DNA from 3 places in the Streptomyces sp. NPDC058052 genome. Region 2 is predicted to be linked to each of the others. Evidence: riboswitches for the same ligand, from Rfam matches in the RefSeq annotation. Region 2 holds a riboswitch; each other region holds the start of a gene.
The links. Region 2 has a riboswitch for cyclic di-AMP ahead of ACFVU3_RS27840 (M23 family metallopeptidase). Riboswitches for the same ligand answer to the same signal wherever they lie in the genome.

Region 1: another riboswitch for cyclic di-AMP. It lies ahead of ACFVU3_RS08255 (transglycosylase family protein); the one in region 2 lies ahead of ACFVU3_RS27840 (M23 family metallopeptidase).
Region 3: another riboswitch for cyclic di-AMP. It lies ahead of ACFVU3_RS06155 (peptidoglycan DD-metalloendopeptidase family protein); the one in region 2 lies ahead of ACFVU3_RS27840 (M23 family metallopeptidase).

Annotation. Positions count from the first base shown of each region.
Region 1 covers NZ_JBHVRX010000004.1:311,359-318,924, forward strand. Annotated here, with positions in the region: gene ACFVU3_RS08235 (exopolyphosphatase) at 1-164, opposite strand, end outside; gene ACFVU3_RS08240 (DUF501 domain-containing protein) at 161-700, opposite strand; gene ACFVU3_RS08245 (septum formation initiator family protein) at 735-1,205, opposite strand; gene eno (phosphopyruvate hydratase) at 1,308-2,594, opposite strand; gene ACFVU3_RS08255 (transglycosylase family protein) at 2,885-3,625, opposite strand; cyclic di-AMP (ydaO/yuaA leader) riboswitch at 3,630-3,804, opposite strand; gene ACFVU3_RS08260 (transglycosylase family protein) at 4,068-5,117, opposite strand; gene ACFVU3_RS08265 (cytochrome P450) at 5,341-6,621, opposite strand; gene ACFVU3_RS08270 (globin domain-containing protein) at 6,789-7,566, shown strand, end outside.
Region 2 covers NZ_JBHVRX010000023.1:112,573-120,138, reverse strand. Annotated here, with positions in the region: gene lhgO (L-2-hydroxyglutarate oxidase) at 1-621, shown strand, start outside; gene trmB (tRNA (guanosine(46)-N7)-methyltransferase TrmB) at 790-1,509, shown strand; gene ACFVU3_RS27850 (PrsW family intramembrane metalloprotease) at 1,830-3,122, shown strand; gene ACFVU3_RS27845 (aldo/keto reductase) at 3,132-4,082, opposite strand; gene ACFVU3_RS27840 (M23 family metallopeptidase) at 4,154-5,356, opposite strand; cyclic di-AMP (ydaO/yuaA leader) riboswitch at 5,368-5,519, opposite strand; gene ACFVU3_RS27835 (PP2C family protein-serine/threonine phosphatase) at 5,745-6,989, opposite strand; gene ACFVU3_RS27830 (MFS transporter) at 7,149-7,566, opposite strand, start outside.
Region 3 covers NZ_JBHVRX010000003.1:326,250-333,815, forward strand. Annotated here, with positions in the region: gene ACFVU3_RS06135 (STM4013/SEN3800 family hydrolase) at 1-492, shown strand, start outside; gene ACFVU3_RS06140 (STM4012 family radical SAM protein) at 489-1,826, shown strand; gene ACFVU3_RS06145 (STM4011 family radical SAM protein) at 1,835-2,701, shown strand; gene ACFVU3_RS06150 (SGNH/GDSL hydrolase family protein) at 2,688-3,491, opposite strand; gene ACFVU3_RS06155 (peptidoglycan DD-metalloendopeptidase family protein) at 3,652-4,635, opposite strand; cyclic di-AMP (ydaO/yuaA leader) riboswitch at 4,640-4,803, opposite strand; gene ACFVU3_RS06160 (tyrosine-protein phosphatase) at 5,192-6,013, shown strand; gene ACFVU3_RS06165 (DUF6126 family protein) at 6,072-6,236, opposite strand; gene ACFVU3_RS06170 (helix-turn-helix domain-containing protein) at 6,259-6,888, opposite strand; gene ACFVU3_RS06175 (aspartate aminotransferase family protein) at 6,962-7,566, opposite strand, start outside.

The DNA of each region.
Region 1 (7,566 bases), on a different contig from region 2:
AGCGCCTCGGGAGCGAGGCGGCCGGTCCGGTCCACGCCCTGCCCGAGCCGGACGACCAGCATCCGGCGGTCCAGCTCGACGAGGTGGCCCGTCTCCGGGTCGACGTCGGCGACGAGGAGGCGGATGGAGTTGGTGCCGCAGTCGATTCCGGCGACCCGGGTCATTCCGCGGGCTCCTTCTCGTCCGCGCAGGGGGTGACGCACGGGCCCTTGGCCCACCACTCGGGGAGCATCGCGAGGGCCTCGTCGCCGAAGGGGTTCACGCCCGGGCCGGCGACCAGCGAGTGGCCGACGAGGACGTGCAGGCACTTCACGCGGTCGGGCATGCCGCCGGCGCTGGGGAAGCCCTCCAGGACCTCGATGGCGTCCCGGCGGGCGAGGTAGTCCTCGTGCGCGGCGCGGTAGGCGGCGGCGAGCTCCGGGTCGGTGGCGAGCCGGGCCTGCATCTCCTTCATGACCCCGTTGGCCTCCAGGGTGCCGATGGCCGAGGCCGCCCGGGGGCAGGTGAGGTAGTACGTGGTCGGGAAGGGGGTGCCGTCGGGCAGCCGCGGCGCGGTCTCGACGACGTCCGGGTTGCCGCAGGGGCAGCGGTGCGCGATGGCGCGCAGGCCGCGGGGCGGCCGTCCGAGCTGCGCCTCGAAGGCGGCGACGTCCGCCTCGGTGGGCTCGGTGCGTTCGGTCTGCGGAGGGGGCGTTTCCATGTCTGCCTTGCTCGTGGGGTCGTGTCGGGCGTCGTCAGGGACGGTCGGCGTGGTCCACGCCGTCCCACAGGTTGTCGTACCAGGGGCGGTCGGCCGTGCCCTGGTCGGCGCGGGGGCGGTCGGCCGCCCCGGGGTCGTTCACGGTGAAGCCGGTCTCGCCGGGGAGCACGTAGTGGAGGTGCTCGCGGGCGAGGCGGCGGACGTAGGCGGGGTCCTGGAGGCGGGCCTTCTCGTCCCGCAGCTCCTCGACCCGCCGGGCGGCCTCGGCGGCCTTGCGCTCCTGTTCGGCGATCTCGCCCTGCTGGGAGACGTAGCTCCGTATCGGGTAGGCGAGGGCGACGACGAGGGAGCAGACGACGAGGGCGAGGAAGGCGGCGCGGCCGGTGAGCCGGGAGCGCCGGGCCTGGCGCCGGGTCTGGGAGCGGTAGACACGGGCGGCGGTCTGCTCGCCGAGCAGCCTGATCCGGGTCGCGGTGGAGAACCGGTCCCGGTCCTTCACGGCCATGTCGTGTCGCCTCCCCTGTCTCCGGTGTCCCTCAAACGTGCGTCCCCGCACACGGTACGGGACCGGGTGCGGGGACGGACGGAACTACGGTGCCGGGCAGGTTCAGCCCTTGAAGCGCGGGAAGGCGCTGCGGCCGGCGTAGACGGCGGCGTCGTCGAGGATCTCCTCGATGCGCAGCAGCTGGTTGTACTTGGCGACGCGCTCGGAGCGGGCCGGGGCGCCGGTCTTGATCTGGCCGCAGTTGGTGGCGACGGCGAGGTCGGCGATGGTGACGTCCTCGGTCTCGCCGGAGCGGTGGGACATCATGCACTTGAAGCCGTTGCGCTGGGCGAGCTCGACGGCGTCGAGGGTCTCGGTCAGCGAGCCGATCTGGTTGACCTTCACCAGGAGGGCGTTGGCGGACTTCTCCTCGATGCCGCGGGCCAGGCGCTCGGGGTTGGTGACGAAGAGGTCGTCGCCGACGAGCTGGACCTTGTCGCCGAGGCGCTCGGTGATGACGTTCCAGCCGGCCCAGTCGTCCTCGAACAGCGGGTCCTCGATGGAGACGAGCGGGTACGAGGAGACGAGCTCCTCGTAGTACTCGGTCATCTCGGCGGCGGAGCGCTCCTTGCCCTCGAAGAGGTACTTGCCGTCCTTGTAGAACTCGGAGGCGGCGACGTCCAGGGCGAGGGCGACGTCCTTGCCGGGCACGTAGCCGGCCTGCTTGACGGCCTCCAGGATGAGGTCGAGCGCCTCGCGGTTGGAGCCGAGGTTCGGGGCGAAGCCGCCCTCGTCGCCGAGGCCGGTGGAGAGGCCCTTGGCCTTCAGGACGGACTTGAGGGTGTGGTAGACCTCGGTGCCCCAGCGGAGGGCCTCGGAGAAGGACTCCGCGCCGATCGGGGCGATCATGAACTCCTGGATGTCGACGTTGGAGTCGGCGTGCGACCCACCGTTGAGGATGTTCATCATCGGAACGGGCAGCAGGTGCGCGTTCGGGCCGCCGAGGTAGCGGAAGAGGGGGAGGTCGCTGGCCTCGGAGGCGGCGTGCGCGACGGCGAGGGAGACGCCGAGGATGGCGTTGGCGCCGAGCGACGACTTGTCCGGGGTGGCGTCCAGGTCGAACATGGCCTGGTCGATCAGGCGCTGCTCGGTGGCGTCGTAGCCGACGAGCTCCGGGCCGATCTGCTCGATGACGGCGAGGACGGCCTTCTCGACACCCTTGCCGAGGTAGCGGTTCTGGTCACCGTCGCGGAGCTCCAGGGCCTCGAACGCACCGGTGGAGGCACCGGACGGAACGGCAGCACGGCCGGTGCTGCCGTCGTCGAGGCCGACCTCGACCTCGACCGTGGGGTTGCCTCGGGAGTCCAGGATTTCCCGGGCTACGACGACGTCGATGGACGGCACGAGCATCTCCTTCTGGGATGTGACGCTAGGTGTGGCGCATGGGTCGCAAGGTCTCGTTCGCCTTGCGACATGAGCCTAACCGGCTCCGGCGCTCCGGCCAGCCGACCGCCCGTCCCCTGGGACGAAAAAGGGCCCAAGAGCACGCATCGAAGGACGAAAGCCCCGGGATCTACTGGACAGTAACGGCAGAACCCCGGTCCCGGGCCCACGGGGGAAGGGGGCTCGGGACCGGGGTGGTCACCGCGGGAGGGTCGCAGGGCACCGGTGAGCCGCCGGACTCACGGGTGCCGCGGGGCTCACTTCAGGTGGAGCTGCTGGCCCGGGTAGATCAGGTCGGCGTTCTCGACGACGTCCTTGTTGAGCTCGAAGAGCTTCGCCCAGCCGCCCTCGACGCCCTGCGCCGCGGCGATCTTGCTGAGGGTGTCGCCGGCCGTGACCTTGTACTCGCCGTCGCCCTTCTTGACCTTCTTGCCGGTCGGGGTGGTGACGGTCTTCTTGGCGGCGGCCTGCGGGGCGGCCTGGGCGGCGGTCCGCTTCGGGGCCTGGCGCTGCTCGCTGCGGTTGGCGGGCTGCTCGGCGGAGCGCTTCGGGGCGCTCTGCTGCGGGGCGCTCTGCTGGGTGCTCTGCTGCTGCGGAGCGGCCTCGGCGGAGCCGCCGTCGTACGAGGCGCCGGAGAGGCCCACGCCACAGCTCGGCCACGCGCCCTTGCCCTGGCCCGCGAGGACCTTCTCGGCGATGGCGATCTGCTGCGACTTGCTGGCCTGGTCGGCGGTGGAGGCGTAGGCGGTGCCGCCGTACGCGGCCCAGGTGGAGGCCGAGAACTGGAGGCCGCCGTAGTAGCCGTTGCCGGTGTTGATGGACCAGTTGCCGCCGGACTCGCACTGGGCGACGCGGTCCCACTCGGAGGCGGTGGCGGCCGAGGCGGTGCCGGCGGCCATCAGCGGGGCGGCGACGGCCGCACCGGTGACGCCGACGAGGGCGACGACGCGAGTGGCCTTGGAGGGACGACGACGCTTGCCCGTGCCGGAGAACAGCATGGAGATTCCTCTTCACCGACGCCTGTGAGGTGAGCTGTCGGGTTCGGGCTTGAAGAGTGCGCCCGGCCGCGTGTCCTTGCACGCGGCTTCACCCCAAGCCGGTCGATCGGCCGTCTCTCGACGGCCGGGACCGGCGCAAACCTTGGGTCCCCCACTCCTGCCTACGGCGCTTTCGCGACGACATTCCCGGCGGCCGACGGCAGGACTCGGCGTTTCGGTCGACGGGGCCCGCGGTGGCGAGCGGTGTCGACCGTAGACACACACCCGCTTGAAGTTCAAAGGGCCTTACGACGGACAAATCGCCCTTACTTGCATCCCGTCAGACCTCGTTTGCGCAGGTGAGAGCTGACGGGAGCAAAGTTTGCGGACGTGACACGCCAGTTGGGGCGAAGAGACCCATGTCTCACTTTCCCAAAAGCGGACATAAAGCCCTGAAACGGCCTCACTTCTCCGATGAAGGGACCGTCAGCTCAAGGCTCTGACCAGGGAGGATGAGATCCGGATCGATGCCGACCGTCTGGCGGTTGGCGTCGTAGAGGGCGTCCCAGCCGCCGGGGAGGTCGTTCTCCTGCGCAATCTCCGACAGGCTGTCACCCGGGCGCACGGTGTAAGCGTCGCTTGCGTCCGAGTTGACGGGGGTTGAGGTGACCTTGTCCGAAGCTGCGGCATGACGTCCGGAATCCTGCTCCGTGTCCGTCTTGTCGCTTTCCTCCGGTGCGGCCTCGCCCCGGTGCTTGCCCGTCCCGGGCGTGTCCGACGACACGTCAGACCCGTCCGCACCGGGGGTCACCGGGGTGCCGGGCGCCACGGGCGTCTCCGAGGCGTCCGGCGGCGTGCCCGGGGTGCCGGGCGTGCCCGGCGCGACCGGGGTGCCCGTGGAGGCGTCCGGGGCGTCCGGGGCGGTGTCGGCGGGCACGTCCGGGGTGACGGCGGACGGCGGCGGCGTGACGGTGCCCGCGGAGGGCGGCGTGGCGGGCGTGGCGGAGCCGGCGGGCGTCGTGGGGGCGGCCGGCGTCGCCGGGGCGGTGACGGCCTCCTTCTTCTCCGCGGCCTTCTCCTCCTTCTCCCCCACCCCGGGCGCCTTCGCGGGCGCGGTGGGGGCGGAGGCGGACGAGCCGCCGGTCCAGTTCGACTCGGGGGCCACGCCGCCCTCGTCCTCCTCCTGGACGGCGGGGCCCGGCTGGACGCCGGTGGCCCTGCCGTCGTTCGTCAGACCGGCGATGGGGGCGCAGGTGGCCCAGTCGGTGCTGCCGGAGGAGAGCGCCTTGTCGGCGACGGCGATCTGCTGCGCGCGGCTGGCGAGGTCGGGGCTGGGGGCGTAGGCGAGTCCGCCGTGCCGCTCCCACGCCTCCTGGGTCATCTGGAGGCCGCCGTAGGCGCCGTTGCCGAAGTTGGCGCTCCACTGGCCGCCGGACTCGCAGGCGGCGACCCGGTCCCAGGTGGCCGCGTCGGCGGCGGAGGCGGAGCCGGCGGCGAGCAGCGGCAGTGCCATGGCGGATCCGGCCACTCCTGCGGTGACGACGATCGCGGGAGCCTGACGGGGTCGACGGTGTCGTCCGTTTCCGGAAAGCATGTCGGGGCCTTTCGCGTGACGGCGGGGACGGCAGGGACGGCCGGGTTCCGGCCGAACGCTGGCGCGAAGGTAGCCGCATTCGAACGTCCGTCACAAGTCGATGGCTGCCCGATCACGTGAAGATCACATTTCTGACACGTCGTCACACGCGCTGCGGGGGTGCGGATGGGGTGAACTCCACCGGAAGCGTGCGCAATCCCCTCATGATGAGCCCTCCGCGCCACCGCAGTTCGTCCGGATCGGCGCCAAGTCGCAGGTCCGGGAGGCGGGTCAGGAGGGTGGCGAGCGCGGTCTGCCCCTCCAGACGGGCGAGCGGCGCACCCAGGCAGTAGTGGATGCCGTGCCCGTACCCGAGGTGCTGGTTGTCCCTGCGGGCGAGGTCGAGGGTGTCCGGCGCGCCGAAGCGGTCCGGGTCGCGGTCGGCCGCCGCGAGGACGACGAGGACCGGGTCGCCGGCCGGGATCGCCTGCCCGCCGAGGGTGAGGCCGGTGGTCGCGTACCGCCAGGTCGCCAGCTCGACCGGCCCGTCGTACCGCAGCAGCTCCTCGACGCCGGTCTCCAGGAGCCCGGTCTCCCCGGCGGCGAGCGAGCGCTGGAGGAGGGCCCGCTGCCCCGGATCGCGCAGCAGGGCGTAGGTGCCGTTGCCGATCAGGTTGATGGTCGTCTCGAAACCCGCGAACAGAAGCACGAAGCACATGGCGACGGCCTCGGCCTCGGTGAGGTGGTCGCCGTGGTCCGAGGCGCGGATGAGCCCCGAGATGAGGTCGTCGTCCCCGTCCTGCCGCAGCTCCTGCCGCTTCCGGTGGATCAGCTCCGCCAGGTACCCGCGGATCTTCTTCACCGACCGCGCCACCCCGCCCCGCGGGCCCCCGCCGTGCCGGATCATCATCCCGGCCCAGTCCCGGAAGTCGTCCTGGTCCTCGGCGGGCACGCCGAGCATGTCGCAGATGGCGTAGATGGGCAGCGGGAAGGCGAACTCGTGGATGAGGTCGGCGCTCCCCCGCGCCGCGAAGTCGTCGATCAGCCGGTCGGTCAGCTCCTGCACGCGCGGCGCGAAGGCGGCGACGCGGCGCGGGGTGAACGCCTTCGACACCAGCCGCCGCAGCCGCGTGTGGTCCGGCGGGTCGATGTTGAGGAGGTGGGTCATCAGCCCGGCGCTGCGCTCGCCGGGGATGCCGGTCTTGCCCGGCTCCGCGTGGTGCACCGGATTCTTCGACAGCCGCTGGTCGGCGAGGGCCTGCCGGGCGTCGGCGTACCGCGTGACGAGCCACGCCTCGACCCCGCTGGGCAGCGTGGTCCGGTGCACCGGGGCGTGCTCCCGCAGCCAGGCGTACGCCGGGTACGGGTCGCTCGCGAACTCCCAGCTGAACAGCTCGGGCACCGGCCCGGAGGCGGCGCCGGTGACGGGGCAGGAGGCCGGCACGGGGCTCGTACCGGATGTTCCCGGCGTATCGGTCGTCTCGGGCGTCGGGGCGGGTCCTTCACTCACTCCCCGACCGTACCGTCCGGCCCCCGGCGCCCCTCCGGCCGACCTGACGTGATCACCCGCCGGTGACCACACCGTGACGGCCCGTGCCCTACATTTCCCGCGTGGACCTCCCCTTGCTCAGAAGCACGTTCGCGGTCGTCGAGAGACGGGCCGAACACGCCGTCACGTACTTCTACTCGCACCTCTTCTGGCGCAACCCCGGCGTGCGCGAGCTCTTCCCCGAGGACATGGTCCCGCAGCGCGACCGGCTGTTCGCCGCGCTCACCCACGTGGTGACCACCCTCGACGACCCCGCGCTCCCCGCCTATCTGGGCCGCCTCGGCCGCGACCACCGCAAGTTCCTCGCCACCCCCGCCCTCTACGCGGCCGTCGGCGAGAGCCTGCTCGCCGCCTTCGCGCACGCCGCCGGGTCGACATGGACGATCGAGGCGGAGAAGGCGTGGTCGGAGGCGTACGGGGTGGTCTCCGACCTGATGCTGCGGGGCGCGGAGGAGTCCGCGGCGGACGGGGAGCCGCCCTGGTGGGACGCCGACGTCGTCGGCCACGAGCGGCACGGCGACGACCTGGCCGTGCTGACCCTCCGCCCCCGCCGCCCCTACCCCTACCTCCCCGGCCAGTACGCCGGCGTCAGCTCGCTCCGGGTGCCCCGCGTCTGGCGCACGTACTCGCTCGGCAACGCCCCCCGCCCGGACGGCACGCTCGACCTGCACGTGAGCCGCATCCGGGGCGGGGCGATGAGCACGGCCCTGGTGGACCGGGTCCGCCCGGGCGAGACGCTGCGGCTGAGCGCCGCCGGCGGCGCGGCGACCTGCCGGACGGCGCCGGGCGCGCTCCGTACCTATATATGCGCCGGTACGGGCTGGGCGCCGGTCAAGGCCC
Region 2 (7,566 bases):
ATCGTGCGCGGCAAGGTGCTGGTGAACTGCGCGGGGCTGCACTGCGACCGGATCGCGCGGCTCGCCGGCGACGACCCGGGCATGCGGATCGTCCCCTTCCGGGGCGAGTACTACGAACTGGCCGACCCCTCCCTGGTGCGGGGCCTGGTCTACCCGGTGCCGGACCCCGCCTTCCCCTTCCTCGGGGTGCACCTCACCCGGGGCATCGACGGCGGCGTCCACATCGGGCCGAACGCGGTGCCGGCGCTGGCGCGCGAGGGGTACGACTGGGGCGTCGTCCGCCCCGGCGAGCTGACCGGCACGCTCGCGTGGCCCGGCTCCTGGACCATCGCGCGCCGCCACTGGCGGTACGGCGCGGGCGAACTGCGCCGCTCCCTGTCGAAGCGGGCCTTCACGGAGGCCGTGCGGAGGCTGCTGCCGGGCATCGACGAGTCGGCGCTGCGGCCCGCGGCGGCGGGGGTGCGGGCGCAGGCGGTGCTGCGGGACGGGACGCTGGTCGACGACTTCCTCATCCGTGAGGCGGCGCGGACGGTGCACGTGCTCAACGCGCCTTCGCCCGCCGCGACGGCGTCCCTCCCCATCGGCCGGGAGATCGCCCGCCGAGCCCTCACCCTCCTCTGACCCCCACGGCGCGGGACGGAGGGCGCGGCTCGCGACGAGGCGGCGGGCGCGGCTCGCGACGAGGCGGCGGCGCAGCCGGGACCGGGGTGCGGGGGTCGTAAAATGGGGGGCATTGTGTCTGAGCTGCCTGAGAATCGCACCGAGTCCGTCGCCCGCCGCGGCAGTCGTATGTTCGCGCCCGGCGAGGGGCCGTCGCCCGACCCCGCGGGGTCGCACTTCGAGCGGCGGATCCGGAGTTTCCAGCCCCGCCGGAGCCGGGTGACGGCCGGGCAGGCCGAGGCGATGCTGAAGCGGTGGCCGGACTGGGGTCTGGACATCGACGGCAAGCGGGTGCTGGACCTGCGCGAGATGTTCGGGGGGCTGCCCGTCGTCCTGGAGATCGGCTTCGGGATGGGCGAGGCGACCGCGCAGATGGCCGCCGCCGACCCCGGCACCGGCATCCTCGCCGTCGACGTGCACACCCCCGGCCAGGGCAATCTCCTCGGGCTCGCCGACCGCAACGGCCTCTCCAACGTCCGGGTCGCCAACGGCGACGCGATCATCCTGCTGCGCGAGATGCTCGACCCGGCCGCCCTCGACGGCTGCCGCGTCTACTTCCCGGACCCGTGGCCGAAGAAGCGGCACCACAAGCGGCGTCTCATCCAGCCGGAGTTCCTGACGCTGCTCGCGACCCGGCTGAAGCCGGGCGGGGTCCTGCACTGCGCCACGGACTGGGAGGAATACGCGGAGCAGATGCTGGAGGTGCTCTCCGCGCACCCCGACTTCGAGAACACCGCGCCCGGCGGCGGCTACGCGCCCCGGCCCGACTTCCGGCCGCTCACACGGTTCGAGGGCCAGGGCCTGGACAAGGGCCACGTCGTGCACGATCTGCTCTTCCGCAGGAAGTAACCCACCGGGCGTCGGCCGAAGAGCAGCGGGCAGCGAGCAACTAGCAGCAGCCCGGGCACCGGGCGCCCGCGCCTGTGGACAAGTCCATCGCCCCTGTCGGTGGCGATCGCTAGGGTCGAGGCGTGTCGCACCCCCTGCCGTCGCCCTCGTCGCCCGAGCCGCCGACGCCCGAGCCGCTCTCGCCGCCCGGGCCGTCCGCGCCGGCCGCCGCGTCCCTGCCCTCCCAGGCGGGACCGCCGGCGGTCGAGACGCGGCCGTACGCCCCGGACTTCCCGGACTCGCCGGACTCACCGGACGCCCCGCACCTCCCGCACGCCGACGTGCCCGCGCGGGACGGGGACGAGCCCGCGTTCGCCGTGGCCGCCGACCGGAGCCAGTGGCGGTACCGGCCGCGGCGGGCGTTCTGGCGGAGCCGGATCGTGCGGGCCGTCGCCGTGATCACGCTGCTCGCGCTCTGCGCCCTGGTGATCCTGGCGCTGGTGCGGGAGCAGACCGGCACGGAGGGGTTCCTCGTCGGTCTGGGGCTCGCGATCCTCCCCGTGCCGCTGCTGATGGCGGCGTTCCGCTGGCTCGACCGGGTCGAGCCGGGGCCGTGGAAGAACCTGCTGTTCGCCTTCGCGTGGGGTGCGTTCGCCGCCGCCCTGGTCGCGATCCTCGCGAACTCGTTCGCCGTCCGCTGGATCGCCACCGCCACCGCCGACCCGGGGTCGGCCGACGACCTCGGCGCGACCGTGATCGCCCCCGTGGTGGAGGAGTCCGCGAAGGCCGCCGCGATCCTGCTGCTCTTCCTCTTCCGGCGGCGGGACTTCCGGAGCCTGGTCGACGGGGTGGTGATCGCCGGTTTCACCGCGACCGGCTTCGCGTTCACCGAGAACATCCTCTATCTGGGCAACGCCTTCGGCGAGGACCAGGACCTCGGCGACGGCGGCATCGGCGCCGTGACGGCCGGCACCTTCTTCGTCCGGGTCGTGATGTCGCCGTTCGCGCACCCGCTCTTCACGGTGCTCACCGGCATCGGCTTCGGTCTGGCCGCGCTCGCCCCGCGCGGGAAGCGGCTGCGCCGGGTGCTGCTGCCGCTCGCCGGGCTGCTGCTCGCGATGGGCGTGCACGCGCTGTGGAACGGCTCGGCGACCTTCGGCGGGCCCCTCGCCTTCTACGCCGTGTACGGGGTCTTCATGGTCCCGGCCTTCGGGCTGCTGACCTGGCTCGCCGTGTGGAGCCGGCAGAAGGAGCTGCGTACGATCGCCGGGGTGCTGCCGGCGTACGCGGCGGCCGGCTGGCTCTCGCCGGAGGAGCCGCTGGCGCTGTCCTCGATGCGGGCCCGCCGCACCGCGCGGGCGGTGGCGGCCCGGACGTACGGCAAGGCGGGGGCGCGGACGGTCGGCGAGTACGAGTCCTTCGCCACGACCCTGGCCTTCCTGCGCGAGCGGGCCCGCCGGGGCACGGTCCCGGTGCCGGACTTCGCCGCGCGGGAGCAGGAGCTGCTGCACCACCTGTGGGAGCGCCGGGCGACGGCCTCGCCCGCGCTGTCGTACGCGGCGCGGGCCACCGGCCGGGTGTGGGTGCCGCCGCAGTACCTCGACTACGGCGGCTACAACCCGTACAAGGGCTGACGCCCGGGCTCAGACCTCGGACGCGGCCGTCAGGCGGGCCAGTTCGCCGTCGGTCAGCGTGAGGCCGGCGACCGCGACCAGCGCGGGCACCTGCTCGACCGTACGGGCCGAGGCGATCGGCGCGGCGACGGTGGGGCGGGAGGCGAGCCAGGCGAGGGCGACGGTGGCGGGCTCGGCGCCGTGGGCCTCGGCGACCTCGTCGAGGGCGGCGAGGACGGCCTGGCCGCGCGCGGTCTCCGCGAGCGCGGAGGCGCTGTGCGCGCGGACGCTCTCGACGGTCCGGCCGGGCCGGTACTTGCCGGTGAGGAAGCCGGAGGCGAGACCGTAGTAGGGGACGGCGGCGAGGCCGGTGTCGGCGGCGGCGTCGAGGAGCGGGCCCTCGTACTTCTCCCGCGCGACGAGGTTGTACTCGGGCTGGAGCGCCACGTACCGGGCGAGTCCCTCGGCCTCGGCGAAGTCGAGGGAGGCCCGCAGCCGCTCCGGGGAGATGTTGGAGGCGGCGACGGCCCGGACCTTGCCGTCCCTCACGAGCTGGTCGAGGGCGGTGACGATCTCCTCCACGGGCACCGACTCGTCGTCGAAGTGCGTGTAGTAGAGGTCGATGTAGTCGGTGCCGAGGCGGCGCAGGGACTCCTCCGCGCCGGCCTTGATGGTGGGGGCGGCGAGGCCCTTGAGGGGGGAGTGGGCGCCGACCTTGGTGGCGACAACGATGTCGGAGCGGTTGCCCCGGGCGGCCAGCCAGCGGCCGATGATCGTCTCGGACTCGCCGCCCGTGTTGCCCTCGACCCACTGCGAATAGACGTCGGCGGTGTCCACGAAGTTGCCGCCGGCGGCCGCGTAGGCGTCGAGGACGGCGAACGACCGCTCCTCGTCGGCGCTCCAGCCGAAGACGTTGCCGCCGAGGGCGAGCGGGAAGACCTGCAGGTCGGAGGTGCCCAGCGGGCGCAGAGGTGACGTCATGCAGCGATCAACTCCGTGCACCGCCGGGCGTATTCCGATAGGGGAGCCTGAACCCCTACCGGAAGGCGGGCTCAGACCGAAAGGCCCTTGGACCGCAGCCACTCGGCGGGGTCGATGCCCGAGCCGTCCGGGGTGTGGACCTCCAGGTGGAGGTGGGGGCCCGTGACGTTGCCGGTGGCGCCGACGCGGCCGATGGTCTCGCCGGTGGTGACGGTCTGGCCGGCGGCGACGGTCATCGAGGAGAGGTGGCAGTACCAGACCTCGGTGCCGTCCTCCAGCTCCAGGACGATCCGGTAGCCGTACGAGCCGGACCAGCCGGCCGACTTGATCGTGCCGCCGTGCACCGCCTTGAGCGGGGTGCCGGTGGGCGCGGCGAAGTCGAGGCCCGTGTGGTAGCCGGAGGACCACATCGAACCGGACTGCATGTAGGTGGAGGTCAGCGTGTACGAGGAGAGCGGCATGGAGTAGCTGGCGGCCAGCTTGGCGAGCCGCTCGGCCTCCGCCTTCTCGGCGGCGATCCGCTCGGCCTCGGCCTTCTCCGCGGCGATCCGCTCCGCCTCCGCCTTGGCCTTCGCCTCGGCCTCGGCCTTCGCGACGGCGTCCGCCCTGGCCTGGGCGTCCGCGGCGGCCTTCTCGGCGGCGGCCTTCTCGGCGGCCAGCTTCTCGGCGTCGGCGGCGGCCTGCTGCTGCTGTTCGGCCTGCTGCAGGATGCGGGCGCGCAGGGCCTCGCCCGCGTCGGCGGCGGAGGCGGTGCGCTCCTCGGCGGGGGCGCCGGCGGTGGTGTCGGCCGGGGCGGTGTACGTGATGGAGGTGAGCGGCTTCGCGGCCGCGCCGCCCGCGGCGACCGGGGCGGAGTCCTCGGTCCGGGAGCTCTCCTCGTCGCCGCCGGGCAGCAGGGCGCCGACGCCGGGGAGGTCGTGGGCGTCCGGCAGGCCGAGGTCCGGGAGGTCCGGGAGGGAGATCGCGACGGGGGGCTTCTCCTGCGCGGTGGCGAGGCCGCCCGCGCCGACGGCGGCGATGACGCCGACGCCGAGGACGGTGGAGGAGCGGGCGAAGTTGGAGCGCTGCTTCACGACCCGGTGCCGGCCGCCGGCGCGGCTCTCGGCGCGCAGGGAGCCCTCGGTCGGGTTCCACTCCCCGGGCGCGGGGGTGAAGGAGGCGGTTTCGTACGCGTACGTGCCCGACGCCGCGCCTGCCGGGTCGTCCGCTCCGACGGCACCCGGGCCGCCGAAGGGGTCGAAGGGGGCTCCGGGTACGGGGGTGTTGGACGCCACGGAGGCGCGCTCCTTTCCTTCCTTCTCGCCTACCGGGTTAGCTGACGGGTTCGGAGCAGGAAGGTCTCCTACGGGCGTGTTCGCACGGGGGATGTGCGAGGGGCCCGATTCACCCCAAGGGATGGTTCCCCGGTTCCCTTTCGGGATTCGGCACGTGCGCACGGAGCCGTCTCTTGCGACGGCTGGGACGACCGCGCTGCGTTATCGAACGTTAATAGACACGGCGGTCCGATTCCAAGCCGTTCCTCTTGATCATTCATTGAATTGACAGGGATTCGCCCGAATTGACCCCCCTTCAGTGAGGACCGGCCGGATCCTGGAAAACTGATGGTGTGTCAATTGTTATCGCTGTGACACCTCACGACCACGGACCGTGACCGGGCGTCCTTCAGGACGCCGGCCCGGGCGGCACCACCGGCATCGTCCGCCTCCGCTCGGGGGCCCCGGCCGCCGGACGGCTCACCGCGAGCAGCGCCATGTCGTCGGTCGAACCGCCGCCGGTGTGCCGCCGCACGTCGTCCACGAGCGCGTCCAGCAGCTCCTCCGGGCCCGGGAAGACCGCCCCCGCGAGCCGGGCCGCCGGATCGTAGAAGACGCCGTACGCGTCCCGCGCCTCCGACAGGCCGTCCGTGTAGAAGAGCAGCGTCGCGCCCGGCACGTACGGCCGCTCGTCGGCCCGGTCCGGCCAGACCGACAGCTCCCCCATCCCGAGCGGCAGCGCGGCCTCGGCCGGCTCGATCGTCTCCAGCCGCCCGTCCCCGTGCAGCAGGAGCGGCGGCGGGTGCCCCCGGTTCACGACCCGTACGACCCCGCCCTCGCGCGGGATCTCGGCGAGCACCGCCGTCGTGAACCCCTCGAAGGCGTCCAGCCCCTCGCGCCGGGTGCCCTCGCGCGTGAGCGCCCGTTCGAGCCGCTGCGCCACCCCCTCCAGGGCCGCCTCCTGCTCTGCCGCCTCCCGGAAGGCGCCGATGACGACGGCCACCGCCTCCACCGCGTCCATCCCCTTGCCCCGCACGTCCCCGACCACGAGCCGCACCCCGTGCGGGGTGTCCTGCACCGCGAACAGGTCGCCGCCGATGAACGCGTCCGCCTGCGCCGCCTCGTACCGGGCCGCGCACTGGAGCCCCGCGATCCGCTCCGCCGGCATCGGCAGCACCGCCCGCTGCGCCGCCTCCGCGATCACCCGCGCCGACGCCAGCCGCTCCCCGCTGCGCCGCACCACCAGGTTGATCAGCATCGCCAGCGCGGAGACCGTCACCACGGTCAGGGTCTCGGTGAGCGAGGACGCGTCGGAGAGCGTGTCGTTGTACGCGTGCAGCCCGATCGAGGCCAGGATCGCCGCGAGCCCGGTCAGCAGCGTCGTGAGCCGGGAGAAGAACGGGGCGGCGACCAGCGGGGCGGCGGAGAAGAGCGGTGCCGCCGTGTACGAGGGCGGGGTGGAGACGTCGAAGACCACCCCGCCGGCGATGATCAGCGGCGGCAGCGCCCGCAGGAACCTCCGGGTGGCCCCGAAGGGGACGCCCGGAGGCGGCTCGCCGCCGTACGGCCCCCGGGGCGCGCCGGACCGGGCGGCACGGCGACCGGGCGCCTCGCCCCGCCGCCCACCGCCCGCCGCTCCCCGAGGGTGCGTCACCTGAGTACTCCTGACCGGTCGCCGGCCCGCCGCCGGGCCCGGCGCCGCGCACCCTCCCAGGGTCCCCGCGACGGCTCCCGGGTGCGACCGGCGGAGGGCCGACCGGCGTACCCCGGCGGGACGACCCGGCGGGGCGCGGTACGCCGGCCCCCGGGCGCCCTACCCGGCCCGCCGCTCCGTCCCGGCCTCCTCCCCGGTCCGCACGGCCTCCCCGGTCCGCACGGCCTCCTCCTCCGCCTTCGTCGCCTCCTCCGCCGTCCGCAGCCGGCCTCCCCGCCCCAGCAGCGCGACCGCCGCCGCGCAGGCCAGGCCGACGCCGCAGAGCGCGAGCCACGGCACGGCCGTCGACCCCGTCACGTCGAGCAGCACGCCCGTGCCGAGGTTCCCGAGCGTGATGCCGATCCCGCACACCGTGTTGTAGAGCCCGTAGTGGGTGGCCACCCAGCGCCCCCGGGAGAGCGCGACGACGGTGTCCATCTCGTACGGGTAGAGCACCGCGTTCGCCACCGCGAGGACCGCCGCGCACAGCAGCAGCGCCGGCGCGCCCCGGCCGAGCGCGGCCGGCAGCAGGAAGGCG
Region 3 (7,566 bases), on a different contig from region 2:
CGGACGGTGTGCGTGGGCGGGGTCGGGTTCTTCAACCAGCAGCCCCCGCTGGGCTCCGTGCTCCCCGGGCTCTTCCAGGAGAGCCACTGGGAGCCGTCCTTCGGGGTGGCCTCGCCGACCTCGTTCGAGGCGCAGGTGACGCGGGCCGAGGAGGTGGTCGCGGCGCTGCCCGCGGACCGGAGGCTCTTCCTCTTCGTGAACGTGGCGGCGCTGCACCAGCCCAACTGGTTCCACACGCCGGGCGCGAGCCGCGAGGCCGGGGACACCCGGGCCACCCACGCGGCGGCGCTGGAGTACGTGGACCGGCACATCGGGCGCCTGTTCGCGGCGATGAGCAGCCGCCGCCGCTGTTTCGCGATCGTCTGCTCGGACCACGGCACGGCGTACGGGGACGACGGTTTCACGGGCCACCGGCTCGGTCACGAGGTGGTGTGGACGGTGCCGTACGCGCAGTTCACGCTGGACGGTCCCCGGGAAGGAGCCGCCGCGTGACCGGCGCCCCGCACCCGCGTCCGTACCGCTCGTACGTGTACGCCTACCCGCACAAGACGGCGTACCGGCCGCTGCCCGAGCGGCCGGAGCTGGCCGCGCTCTGGGCGGACGAGCCGAAGGACGCCCTGTCGCTCTACGCGCACATACCCTTCTGCGAGGTCCGCTGCGGCTTCTGCAACCTCTTCACCCGGATCGGCGCGCCGGACGAGCTGACGACCCGCTACCTCGACGCGCTCGACCGGCAGGCCGTGGCGGTCCGGGAGGCGCTGGGCGACGCGGCGCCGGTGCGGTTCGCGACGGCCGCGTTCGGCGGCGGCACCCCCACCTTCCTGACCGCCGCCGAGCTGGAGCGGCTCTGCGACATCGCCGAGCACCGCATGGGGGCGGACCTGCGGGCGGTGCCCCTCTCGGTCGAGACCTCGCCGGCCACCGCCACCGCCGACCGGCTCGCGGTCCTCGCCGGGCGGGGCGCCACCCGGCTCAGCATCGGGGTGCAGAGCTTCGTGGACGCCGAGGCGCGGGCGGCGGTCCGGCCGCAGCGGCGCGCCGACGTGGAGGCGGCGCTCGGCCGGATCCGGGACACCGGGGTGCCGGTGCTCAACATCGACCTCATCTACGGCATCGACGGGCAGACCGAGGAGTCCTGGCGGTACTCGCTGGACGCGGCGCTGGCCTGGCGCCCCGAGGAGCTGTACCTGTACCCGCTGTACGTGCGGCCGCTGACCGGGCTCGGCCGCTCGGGTCCGGCCGAGTCGGACCGGGCGTGGGACGAGCGGCGGCTGCGGCTCTACCGGCGCGGCCGGGACCACCTCCTGTCGCACGGCTACGAGCAGGTGTCGATGCGGATGTTCCGGCGGGCGGACACGGGCCCGTCGGGGCCGGAGGACCACGCCTGCCAGACGGACGGCATGATCGGCCTGGGGTGCGGTGCCCGGTCGTACACCTCGGCGCTGCACTACTCCTTCGACTACGCGGTGGACATGCGGGAGATCCGCTCGATCATCGACGCGTACACGGAGTCCGGGGACTTCTCGCGGGCCCAGGTGGGCCGGTGGGTGGACGGGGCGGAGGCGCGGCGCCGCCACCTCCTCCAGTCGCTGCTCCAGGCGGAGGGCATGGAGCTCGCCGGCTACGAGGAACGGTTCGGGTCGGGGGCGTACGAGGACTTCGGTCCGGAGCTGGAGCGGTTCGCCGGGTACGGGTGGCTGGACGGGTCGGCGCCGGACGGGCTGCTGCGGCTGTCGGCGGAGGGGCTCGCGCACTCGGACGGGCTCGGCCCGGAGCTGTTCTCCCCCGCCGTGCGGGCCGCGATGGCCGCGTACGAGCCGAAGTAGGGGCGGGCATGGACCTGACGCTGCTGTACCGGGGGCCGCTCGCCTCCTGCGACTACGACTGCCCGTACTGCCCGTTCGCCAAGCGGCGGGACAGTCCGGAGACGCTGCGGGCGGACCGGGCGGCGCTGGAGCGGTTCACCGGCTGGGCGGCCGGGCGGACCGGGGACCGGCTGCGGATCCTCTTCACGCCGTGGGGCGAGAGCCTGGTGCGTTCCTGGTACCGGCGGGCGATGGTGGAGCTGTCGCGGCTCCCGCACGTGGAGCGGGTGGCGATCCAGACCAATCTGAGCTGCCGGACCTCGTGGCTCGACGAGGCCGACCTCGGGTCGCTGGCCCTGTGGTGCACCTACCACCCGGGCCAGACCCCGTACGACCGCTTCCTCGGCAAGGCTCTGGACCTGGCGGCGCGGGGCGTCCGCTTCAGCGTGGGCGTGGTGGGTCTGCCCGAGCACCACGGGGAGGCGCTGCGGCTGCGGGCCGCGCTGCCGGACCACGTCTACCTGTGGGTGAACGCCGCCGAGGGGCACACGTACACCGACGCGGAGGCGGCGGCGTGGACGGGGATCGACCCGCTCTTCCCGTACAGCCGGCGTCCGCACCGCTCGGCGGGGCTGCCCTGCCGGACGGGCGAGTCGGTGGTGTCGGTGGACGGCGACGGGACGGTGCGCCGCTGCCACTTCGTCCGGGCCGAGCTGGGCAATCTGTACGACGGCTCGTACCGTGCCGCGCTGCGGCCCCGGGCCTGCCCCCTCGCCGTCTGCGACTGCCACATCGGCTACGTCCACCTGGAGACGCTGCCGCTGTACGACGTCTTCGCCGGCGGGGTCCTGGAGCGGATCCCCGCCGGCGCGCGTCCGGGTCCTACAGGGGCATGAGGTCGGGGCGCTTGGCCTCGACGTGGTCGCCGGAGCTCTCGCCGCGCAGCCGGCGCCCGATCCACGGCACCAGGTACTCGCGCGCCCAGTGGATGTCGTCCCTGCGGACCTCCAGCGGGCCCCGGGCGGGCAGCGGCGGCCACTCCTGGTCGGGGTCGGCCGGGACCGGCAGGCCCAGGACCTGGGCGGCGCGCAGCGCGACCCGGGTGTGCCCCTCGGGCGAGAGGTGCAGCCGGTCGTCGTCCCAGGCGCGCCGGTCCTGGACGGACCGCAGCGACCACAGGTCGAGGACCGGGCAGTCGTAGCGGTCGGCGATGGCCCGGACGTGGGCCGTGTACGTGGCGATCTTGCCGCGCAGGTGCTTGAGCACGGGCACGTCGCGGGTGTCGAAGCCGGTGGTCACCATGACGGTGCCGACGGCGGAGGTGAGGTCCCGGACGGCCCGCTCGAAGCGCTCGGCGACGTCGTCGGGGTCGGTGCCGGGGCGGATGATGTCGTTGCCGCCCGCGCAGAAGGTCACCAGGTCGGGGGCGAGCTCCTTCGCGCGGGGCACCTGCTCGGCCACGATCTGGTCGAGGAGACGCCCGCGGACCGCCAGGTTGGCGTAGCGGAAGTCCTCGGGGTCCGGCCGCTGGTCGGCGAGGAGCACGGCGAAGCGGTCCGCCCAGCCGACGTAGGTCCCGTCGGGCCCGGGGTCCCCGACGCCCTCGGTGAAGCTGTCACCGATCGCCGCGTACGACCCGAATGAACCGAACGCGTTCTTGTCTGTTTCTCTCGAATCGTCTGCCACGGCAGCACATCCTTCCGTTTCGGATGTGACCTACGCGACCGTAAGGAGGGGTTGACGGCGGGTGATATATGCCACCGATAAAGAATTTGCCAAGCCGGAATAGGCGAAGGCCCGGCACCAGGGGTGCCGGGCCTTCGTCGCGGCCGATGGGCCGGACGGGTCAGATCGAGACGCCGTGCTGGCGCAGGTAGGCCAGCGGGTCGATGTCCGCGCCGTAGCTCGGCGAGGTGCGGATCTCGAAGTGCAGGTGCGGGCCGGTGGAGTTGCCCGTGGAGCCGGAGAGGCCGATCTGCTGGCCGCCGCTCACCGACTGGCCCGCGGAGACGGACAGGGAGGAGAGGTGGGCGTACTGCGAGTAGTTGCCGTCGGCGTGCTGGATGACGACCTCGTTGCCGTAGGCGCCGCTCCAGCCGGCGGAGACGACCGTGCCGGCGCCGACGGCGCGGACGGTGGTGCCGGAGGAGGCGATGAAGTCGGCACCGGTGTGGTAGCCGGAGGACCACATGGAGCCGGAGGCGCGGTACGGGGTGGAGACGCCGCCGGAGACGGGGGCGACCCAGCCGGAGGAGGTGGCCTGCGCGGAGGAGCCGGAGGACTGGGCGGCGGCCGGGGCGGTGGCGCGGTCGGCGGAGCGCGAGGCGCGGGTCTGCTCGCCGGCGGACTGGGACTTCTGGACGGCCTTGCGCTCGGCCTTCGGGGCGGCCTTGGCGGCCTTCGGGGCGGCCTTGGCGGCGGGCTTCGGGGCGGCGGCCTCGGCGGTGTTCTTGGCGCCGAGGGTGAGCTTCATGCCCGGGAGGATCAGCGAGGGGTTCTCGCCGACGACCTGGCGGTTGTCGGAGTAGAGCTTCTGCCAGCCGCCGGCGACGTTCTGCTCGACGGCGATCTTGGACAGGTAGTCGCCGGCGACGACGGAGTACGTCTTCGGGGCGGCGGCCTGGGCGGCCGGCGCGGCGGCGGCCTGGGTCTGAGCGGCGGCGCTCACGACGGTGGCGGAGACGGCGGCCGGGGCCGCCTGCTCGGCGGCGTGGGCTCCGGTGGCGCCGATGAGCGGCAGGGCGACGACGACGCCGCCGGTGCCGGCGGCGACCAGGCCACGGGTGATCAGGGTGGACTTCTGGCGGCGGTGCTTACCGTTCGCGGGCATGGCGAATTCCTCTCCGGCGCCTGCGAGGTGAGCTGTCGGGTTCGGACTGGAGATGCCCGGCCGCGTTTCTCACGCGGCTTCACCCCGAGCCGTCCTGCATCGCGGGACCGGCGTACTTCCTTGGGTCCCCCGCTCCTGCCACGCGATGGGATGGGGTCGAATTCCGGGCGGTGGCAGGATTCGGCGGTCCGACCGGATTGACGGCGACGCTAGACGAGCGGGGTCGGCACGAACAAGCCGGTGAATTCGACGGGCATTCCGGGGCGATCTTCGGGCCCGGAATTCCGGTCACCCTCCGTCGATGACGGTCCCTCGATTCCCTTTCCGGAAAGGGTGATTGGACCGGGCGGTCGGCCACGATCCGTCACCTCTATGACCCTGCTCACGCACCGGATTCCATCTCCCCCTCAACCAGGGCGTGTTACCCCAAGCGTCATGAATATGGACAGATCGCCCATTACCGACCAGGGGGGTGCGCCACGACCCGCGCGCCGGGATGATTGCGGGGGGAACCGATCTCGTCCGGTCCCGCGAACGCCTACCCCCAGGAGCATCCGTGACGCAGCAGTTGCCGCAGGTCCAGCCCCTCGAACCCGGCGAGCCCGAGCTCGCGGAGGTCCGCAACTTCCGGGACGTGGGCGGCCTGCCGACGACGGACGGACGCGCGGTCCGGCCCGGCACCCTCTTCCGCAGCGGCCACCTCGCCGACGCCACCGAGTCCGACGCGGCCTTCCTCGACGGCCTCGGCCTGCACACGATCTTCGACTTCCGCAACGCCGCCGACGCCAAGGTGGAGGGGCCGGACGTCGAGCTGCCCGGCGTACGGAACGTGAACATACCCCTGAGCGACCCGGCCGACGGCAAGGAGTTCTGGCGGATGGTCCGCGAGGGCGACCTCGTCACGCTGCGGGACCTGCTGGGCGACGGCAAGGCCGCGGAGCGGATGACGTCCTCGTACCGCCGGATGATCGTGGAGCGGACCGCCGAGCACAGCCGGGTCCTGCACTCCCTCGCCGAGGACTCCGTCCCGGCCCTGATGCACTGCGCGGCCGGCAAGGACCGCGCCGGGCTCTCGATCGCCATCACCCTGCTCGCGCTGGGTGTGGAGCGCGCGGCGATCGAGGCCGACTACGTGAAGTCCGACGCGCCGCACCGCCGCTACAAGGTGCGCCGCAGCTCCACCGCCCGGGACGCGATGGCGCCCGAGGTGATGGAGCTGCTGAGCCCGCTCTTCGACGCGCGGGTGGAGTACCTCCGGGCCGCCTTCGAGACGATCGACACGACCTGGGGCTCCGTGGACGCCTACCTCGCGGAGGGCCTGAAGCTGGCGCCCGAGACCCGCGAGCGGCTGCGGGAACGGTTCCTCACGGAGGCGTGAGCCACCACCCCGGGGGACCGGCCGGGCTCAGCCCGCACCCGGTCCGCCGGACCGGGCCCTACTGGTTCTGCCCGCCGAGCATGAAGAGCAGGTAGAGGAAGCCGGCGAAGAGGTGACCGGCGATCAGGTACGCGAAGAGGCGGAGCACCAGCCCCTTGGGGAACTTGCCCTCACCGCGCTCCTCGCCGGTGACCGGGGCGGAATTAACTGACTTGTCGGACATGTCGACCAACCCTTCGGGGGGCTCAGCGGGGGTGCGGGGCGCCGCCGCCCAGGCACATCTCGGCGGCGGGGCTCTGCAGGAGCGTGTGGACGAACAGCACCTCGGCGCCGGCGCGGCCGGCCGCGCCGATCCGGTGCGGGGTGAGCGAGTCGAAGTGCGCGCTGTCCCCGGGATCGAGGAGGTGCACGGTCTCGCCGAGCGCGAGCCGCACCTGCCCTTCGAGGACGTGCAGCCACTCCTCGCCGGGGTGGACGCGGACGATGTCGGCCCGGGTGGCGTACGGCACGTGGACGCGCAGGCACTGCATGGCCCGGCCGGCGCCGCCGGCCTGCCGGTAGATCCAGCCGTCGGCCTCGACCGGATCGGAGCGGTCGGCCCGGATCACCGGGTCGCGCTCGGGCGGGGTCTCCCCCAGCAGCTCGGCGACCGTCGTACCGTAGATACGGGCGAGGGCCAGCAGCATCGGCAGCGAGGGCTGCCGGTTCCCGGTCTCCAGCCGCGAGAGGTGCGCCGGGGAGAGCCCGGCCCGCTGGGCGGCGGCCTCCAGGGTGAGCCCCCGGCGCCGGCGCAGCGCCCGCAGCTGCGGGGCGACGTCGGGCAGGATGTCGGGGGCGGCGGTTTCCGGGGCGGAGCCCCGGGGGACGTGGTCCATGAGTCCATTCCGCCAGGATCGTGCCTCTGAGGCAAGTTTCTTGCCCCAGAGGCAAAAACCGGGGTGACCGGTCTCAGCGCTGGGCGACCGCCTGCTTGACCAGCGTCTTCCCGAAGTCCCAGAGCAGCCCGCCACCGTCGTGGGCGTCGTCCATGACCGCCGTGAAGGCGGTGACGAAACGGTCCACGTCCGCCTCGTCGACGACCAGCGGCGGGATCAGCTTGATCACCTCCAGATGGTCGCCCGAGACCTGGGTGAGGATCCGGTGCCGCTGGAGCAGCGGGACCACCACCATCTGCGCGAAGAGCCCCTTCCGGGCCGCCTGGAGCATCGCCCACCGGCCGCGCAGCCCCAGCGAGCTCGGCCGGCCGAACTCGATCCCGATCATCAGCCCCCGGCCGCGGATCTCGTGCAGCAGCTCGTACCGCGGCACCAGCTCCTCCAGCCGGCCCTTCAGCAGTCCGCCGACCCGCCGCACGTGCGCGACGGTCCCCTCGGACTCCATCACCGACAGCACCGCGAGCCCCGCCGCCATCGCCTGGGCGTTGGCGCCGAAGCTGGCCGAGTGGACCAGCACCCGGTCCATGGACGAGTAGACCTTCTTGAAGATCCAGTCCTTGCCGAGGGTCGCGCCGACCGGCACGTAGCCGCCGGAGAGCGCCTTCGCCACGCAGACCA